2 regions of the Streptomyces marianii genome follow, and region 1 is predicted to be linked to the other one. Evidence: riboswitches for the same ligand, from Rfam matches in the RefSeq annotation. Region 1 holds a riboswitch; the other holds the start of a gene.
The links. A riboswitch is a leader RNA that binds a small molecule or an ion and turns the genes downstream of it on or off. The one in region 1 is predicted to bind S-adenosylmethionine.
Positions count from the first base shown of each region.

Region 1 (3,402 bases):
CCCGGGGTGGCGTATCTGGCACATCTGGTGGGGTTCGGCATCGGGTTCCTCTACGCGTGGGGCCGATTCCGGCGGGCCGCTAGAGTGAAACCCCCAGCAGCGGCCACCGAGGGAGAAGGACAGCCGTGATCACCGCGATCGTGCTCATCAAGACCAGTGTGGACCGCATTCCCGAGATCGCCGAGTCGATCGCCTCCCTGGACAGCGTCAGCGAGGTCTTCTCGGTCACCGGCACCTACGACCTGATCGCCATGGTCAGGGTCGCCAAGCACGACGACCTGGCCGATGTGATCCCGGGGCGGATCAGCAAGATCCCCGGCGTCGAGGCCACCGACACCCATGTCGCGTTCCGTACGTACTCCCAGCACGACCTGGAGGCAGCGTTCGCGATCGGGCTCGACGCGTAGTGCCGCGTCGGGCGCGTTCGCACCGCTCACACGGCGGGAACGCTCGCGCGGCTCACTCGGCCCGCACCGCTCACACGGCGGGAACGCAACGCCCGTCCTCGGTGCGGTAGTTCCACTTCGCACCGTGGCGCACCAGTTCCGTGACCGCCCCAACGAACCGCTCCACGTGCTCGTCCGGCGTACCGGCCCCGAAGCTGACCCGGATCGCGTTCAGCGACCTCCCCCGACCTTCGGCCGGGTGGACCCCCGCCTCGCTTCGCTCGCCCGGCCCGTCCTCCGGGGCACCGCACTCGCCGGCCTCCCGCGGGTCACCGCCGAGCAGCGTACGGACCAGCGGGTGGGCGCAGAACAGTCCGTCGCGCACGCCGATGCCGTACTCGGCGGACAGCGCGGCCGCGAAGTGCGAGCTGTTCCAGCCCTCCACCACGAAGGAGATGACGCCGACCCGGGGGGAGTCGTCGCCGAACAGCGACAGCACCCGGACCTCGGGCACCTCGGCGAGACCCGCACGGACCTTCGCGATCAGGTGCCGTTCGCGCTCGACGAGGGCGTCGAAGCCGGCCTCCGTGAGAGCCCTGCAGGCGGACGCGATCGCGTAGGCGCCGATGACGTTCGGCGAACCGGCCTCGTGGCGGGCCGCGGTGGTGTGCCACTCGACGTCCACGCCGCCGTCGGTGCGGCGCGAGACCTTCCGCGAGGCGCCGCCGCCCGCGAGGTACGGCTCGGCCTCCTGCAGCCAGTCCGCGCGCCCGGCGAGGACGCCGGAGCCGAAGGGCGCGTACAGCTTGTGCCCGGAGAAGGCGACCCAGTCGACGTCCAGGTCCCGCACGGAGACGCGGTGGTGCGGGGCGAGCTGGGCGGCGTCCAGGACGATGCGCGCGCCGTGGGCGTGCGCCGCGGCGGCCAGTTCCCGTACGGGCCACAGCTCGCCGGTCACGTTGGACGCACCGGTCACACAGACCAGGGCGGGGCCGTAGGGGTCGCGGCGGGCGAGCGCCGACTCCAGCGTCCGGACGGCCTCGCCCGGGGTGCGCGGGGCGTTCAGGTACGTCACACGGGCGCTCGCCCACGGCAGCAGGGCGGCGTGGTGCTCGGTCTCGAAGACGAAGACCTCGCAGCCGGCGGGGAGCGCGCCGGCCAGCAGGTTCAGCGAGTCGGTCGTCGACCGGGTGAACACGACCTGGTCGCCGTCGCGGCAGTCCAGGAACTCGTGGACGGTGGCCCGGCTGTTCTCGAACAGGTCGGTGGACAGCTGCGAGAGGTACCCGGCTCCGCGGTGGACGCTGCCGTAGTAGGGGGCGTACGCGGCGACGTCGTCCCACACACGTTGCAGGGCCGGGGCGCTGGCCGCGTAGTCGAGTGCGGCGTAGGTGACTTCGCCGGCGGTCACGAGCGGCACGGTGACGTCCCGGCCGAGCACCGGCAGCGGGGCGCCACAGCAGGGATCCTGGTCGCCGGCGGCGGTTCGGACGACGGCCGCGACGGCTCCGGTCGGGCCGTCCGGTGACGGGGCGGCGGACGCAGCGGCAGGGGTGGCGGACGCGGCGGCAGGGGTGGCGGTCTCGACGGTGTGCGGGCGCACGGACATGGCGGTATCTCCCGGCAGGTAAGGGCGAATGGGCGTGAAGGACCCGCACCGCGGCACGACGGCCGGCAACGGCCGCTCCGCGTACGGGTGTTGCCTCGACGCACGGCACAACAGGCGCGTACGGAGGGGGAAAGGGGCCGGAGGGCCCTAACGCATTCGCTTGCTCACGAGACAGCTCCCTCGAGGACCAGGACCCCAGGGCTGCGACATTCACCGATGTCCGCGGGGTCCGCGCTTGCCGTGGACCTCGCTGCCCACGGCCTGGTCTTCACCCGGGGCACCCCGCCACGGACGGAGGGTTGCCGGACAGCGGGCCGGGGCCGTAGTCGCTGTCACTCATGACCTTGGGAAGCATCCTGCCATACGCCCCACCGTGTGCAAGGCGCAGTCCGCCATCCGGACCGCGCCCCGCGTCACGTCACGCGTTGCTCGCCGCCACCCAGCGGTCCAGCGCCTGCTTCGCCGCCCCCGAGTCGATGGACTCCGCGGCCCGCGCCATCCCGGCCCTGAGCCGGTCCACGAGATCGCCCTCGTCCCTGCCGAGCGCGACCAGCGCCGCGGCCGAGTTCAGCAGGACCGCGTCCCGCACGGGCCCGGTCTCCCCGGCGAGCAGCCGGCGGGCGACATCCGCGTTGTACGAGGCGTCCGCACCGCGCAGCGCCTCCACCGGGACCAGCTCGATGCCCACGTCACGGGGGTCGAAGGCCTCCTCGTGCACGGCACCGTCCCGGACCGCCCACACCCGCGAGGTCGCGGTCGTCGTGAGCTCGTCCAGGCCGTCGTCACCGCGGAAGACCAGCGCGCTGGAGCCCCGCGCGGCCAGCACACCGGCCATGATCGGGGCCATCCGGGCGTCCGCGACGCCGGTGGCCTGGGCCCTCACCCGAGCGGGGTTGGTCAGCGGACCCAGGAAGTTGAAAGTCGTACGGATTCCGAGCTCCCTGCGGGCCGCTGCGACGTGCCGCAGCGCCGGGTGGAACTTCACCGCGAAGCAGAAGGTGATCCCCGCCTCCTCGGCGACCGCGGCGACCCGCTCCGGCGTCAGCTCCAGATTGACGCCGAGTTTCTCCAGGACGTCCGAGGCGCCGCTCGCGCTCGACGCGGCCCGGTTGCCGTGCTTGACCACCTTCGCGCCGGTGCCGGCCACGACGATCGCGGACATGGTGGAGATGTTGACGGTCTTGGCGCCGTCGCCGCCCGTGCCCACGATGTCGACCGTGTCACCGGGCACCTCGATCGTCCGGGCGTGCTCGTACATCGTCCGCACGAGCCCGGAGATCTCCTCGACGGTCTCGCCCTTGGCCCGCAGAGCCACGGCGAAGCCCGCGATCTGCGCGTCGGTCGCCTCGCCCCGCAGGATGCGGTCCATGGCCCAGGCGGTCGCCTCCGCGCTCTGGTCACGGCCGT
Region 1 covers NZ_VAWE01000001.1:6,391,939-6,395,340, reverse strand. Annotated here, with positions in the region: gene FEF34_RS29025 (rhomboid family intramembrane serine protease) at 1-129, shown strand, start outside; gene FEF34_RS29020 (Lrp/AsnC family transcriptional regulator) at 126-407, shown strand; gene FEF34_RS29015 (aminotransferase class V-fold PLP-dependent enzyme) at 478-1,995, opposite strand; SAM riboswitch class IV at 2,222-2,339, opposite strand; gene trpD (anthranilate phosphoribosyltransferase) at 2,414-3,402, opposite strand, start outside.

Region 2 (3,402 bases), 1.7 Mb from region 1:
CTCCTCGTCGCCGAAGTCGGTCCGGGGGGCCCCGAGCTCCCCGATCTCCTCGGCCACGGGCGTCGCCGTGCACCGGGCGTCTCGGGTGCCGGTGGCGCAGTTGGACCGCGGGGACTGGACCTCCAGGCCGCCGCCGAGCCGCCCGTCGCCGCCGTCGCCGCCGTCCTCGCCTCCCACGGTGACCGAGTAGGTGACGGTCGCCGTCCTCCCGGCCGGGATGGCACCCGAGTACGAGAGCACGGGCTCGGTGTAAGCGACCCGGCCGAGTGCGGTCCGGGCGTTGCGGTCGTAGACGGCGTCGTCGAGGGTGCCGCCGAGATCGTCGGTGAAGCGCACGTCGGGGAGTTCCCGCTCGCCGTTGTTCGTCGCCCTGATGGTGAACGTGAGGGTGTCCCCGAGGGCGACCCTCTTCGCCGACGCCGTCTTGGTGATCTCCAGATCGGGGGCCGGCGCCGACAGGGCGGCAGCCGCCGGCACGAAGCCCGTCGTGACGGCCGCGGCACCCGCGGCACCCGCGGCGACCGCCAGGGCCCCGAGGAAGCGGGACCGATCGCCTCTGCTGCGCCCGCGGTCCCTCGTCAGGTCCTGGCCGGACACGGCCCGAACAGAACGGAAGACCCGAGCACCCTGTGAACTCGCATTGCCCATGAGTCCGAAATGTAGACAATCATTCCGGCTGGGCCGCGTTACGCCGCGCCCGTGTTTCGCCGCCCCGCCCGGCTCGCGTACTCGGCGATGTCCGCCATCGGCGGACGCTCCTCCGTGTCCACCGCGTGCGTTCGCGGGACGAAACCGCCCTCGCCGCGCTCGAACTGGGTCAGTGCCGGGCGGACCAGGTGCCCACGCGAAAGGCGCAGCTGGGCCGTGCGGTAGATCGCCGCCGCCATCCGGCCCAGCGCCTGCCCGTCCTGGTGGCGGTGCAGCCGTACGCCCACGTCCACCTGCGCCAGCGCGTCCAGGCCCACCGTGTGCAGCGCGTCGACCAGCAGGCCCAGTTCCACCCCGTAGCCGACCGGGAACGGCAGCCGCTCCAGCAGCGAGCGCCGCGCCGCGTACTCCCCGCCGAGCGGCTGGACGAATCCCGCGAGCTGTGGCCAGTGCAGATTGAGCAGGGGCCGGGCCACCAGTTCGGTCACCCTCCCGCCCTGGCCGGGCGCGTCACCGAGCGGCCGGTCGTACATCGCCTTGACGAACTGGACCTCGGGGTCGGTCAGCAGCGGCCCGACGGTCCCCGACACGAAGTCCGCCGAGAACTCCTTCAGGTCGGCGTCCACGAAGCAGACGACGTCGCCGACGGTCGCCAGGAGGGAGCGCCACAGCACCTCGCCCTTGCCGGGCACGGCCGGGACGCGCGGGAGTATCGCGTCCCGGTGCACCACCCGGGCGCCGGCGCGTGCGGCGACCTCGGCGGTGCGGTCCGTCGACCCCGAGTCGACGACGACCAGCTCGTCCACGAGCGGCACCGCGTCGGTCATCAGGTCGCGCCGGATCGCGGTGACGATCTCCCCGACCGTCGCCTCCTCGTTCAGCGCTGGGAGCACCACGCTGACCGTGGTGTCCTGCTTGGCGGACAGCAGCCGGTCCAGTGGGCGGTCCGCCACCGACCAGGACCGCCGGGCCAGCCAGCGCTCCACCTCTTCCAGCACGTGATCTCCATCTCGCGGATCGGACGACCATCTCAAGCGTCCGGGGGTTCGGTTACAGTCTTGAACAACGCGGACCGCCGATGCATGTCGGGGGTCGTCGCGCCGAGACAATCGAATCGAGACAATCGAATACCGCTCATCCAGAGGGGCAGAGGGACACGGCCCGTTGAAGCCCCGGCAACCCTCCAGCCGATCTCGCCGCCCATCGCGGCCGAGGCTCACGGCTAGGGAAGGTGCCAATTCCGTCTCGCGGTGAAACGCACCGCGGGGAAGATGAGGAGAAAGGGCCTCGCCTCCATGGCTGTGCAGACTGTTGCCACCACCGATTCTGCCGACACCGTCGATCTGGGCCCCGCCTCCGGGCTCTCCTGCCGCGAGTGCGGCGAGCGCTTCGCCCTCGGTCCGATCTTCGCCTGCGAAGCCTGTTTCGGGCCGCTCGAAGTCGCGTACGACCTGCCGAGCGGCGACGCCGAGGAACTGCGCAAGCGGATCGAGAGCGGTCCGGAGAACATCTGGCGTTACGCGCCGCTGCTGCCCGTGCCCGCCGACGTGGCGAGCAAGCCGAACCTGAACCCGGGCTTCACCAAGCTCGTCCAGGCCGACAACCTCGCCCGCGAGCTCGGCGTCACCGGCGGACTCTGGGTCAAGGACGACTCCGGCAACCCGACCCACTCCTTCAAGGACCGGGTCGTCGCCCAGGCGATCGAGGCCGCCCGGGCCTTCGGCTTCACGACCCTCTCCTGCTCCTCCACCGGCAACCTGGCCGGTGCCGTCGGCGCCGCGGCCGCGCGCGCCGGCTTCCGCTCCTGCGTGTTCATCCCGCACGACCTGGAGCAGGGCAAGGTCGTCATGGCCGCCGTCTACGGCGGAGAGCTGGTCGGCATCGAGGGCAACTACGACGACGTCAACCGCTTCTGCTCCGAGCTCATCGGCGACCCGGCGGGCGAGGGATGGGGCTTCGTCAACGTCAACCTCCGCCCGTACTACGCCGAGGGCTCCAAGACGCTGGCGTACGAGATCTGCGAGCAGCTCGGCTGGCGGCTGCCGGACCAGATCGTGATCCCGATCGCCTCCGGCTCCCAGCTCACCAAGATCGACAAGGGGCTCCAGGAGCTGATCAAGCTGGGCCTGGTCGAGGACCGGCCCTACAAGATCTTCGGCGCCCAGGCCGAGGGCTGCTCCCCGGTGTCCGTGGCGTTCAAGGCCGGCCACGACGTGGTCAGGCCGCAGAAGCCGGACACCATCGCCAAGTCCCTGGCGATCGGCAACCCGGCGGACGGTCCGTACGTGCTCGACATCTGCCGACGCACCGGCGGTGCCGTGGAGGACGTCACCGACGAGGAGATCGTGGAGGCGATCAAGCTGCTGGCCCGTACCGAGGGCATCTTCACCGAGACCGCGGGCGGTACGACCCTCGGTGTGGCGAAGAAGCTGATCGAGGCCGGAGTGATCGACCCGGCCCTCACCACGGTGGTCGTCAACACGGGTGACGGCCTCAAGACCCTCGACGCGGTGGCCCCGACCACGGGTATGTCCGCAGTCATCCGTCCCAACCTGGACTCCTTCCGAGAGGCTGGCCTCGTATGAGCGTCAACGTCCGCATCCCCACCATCCTCCGCACCTACACGGGCGGTCAGGCCGAGGTCCCGGCCGAGGGCGCCACCCTCGCCGAGGTCATCGCCGACCTGGAGAAGAACCACACGGGTATCGCGGCCCGGGTCCTGGACGACCAGGGAAAGCTGCGCCGCTTCGTGAA
Region 2 covers NZ_VAWE01000001.1:4,663,880-4,667,281, forward strand. Annotated here, with positions in the region: gene FEF34_RS21065 (DUF7927 domain-containing protein) at 1-597, opposite strand, end outside; gene FEF34_RS21070 (glucosyl-3-phosphoglycerate synthase) at 687-1,646, opposite strand; SAM riboswitch class I at 1,780-1,926, shown strand; gene thrC (threonine synthase) at 1,944-3,233, shown strand; gene FEF34_RS21080 (MoaD/ThiS family protein) at 3,230-3,402, shown strand, end outside.
Region 2: it holds a riboswitch for S-adenosylmethionine, as region 1 does, so the genes downstream of both, thrC (threonine synthase) here and FEF34_RS29015 (aminotransferase class V-fold PLP-dependent enzyme) in region 1, are expected to answer to the same signal.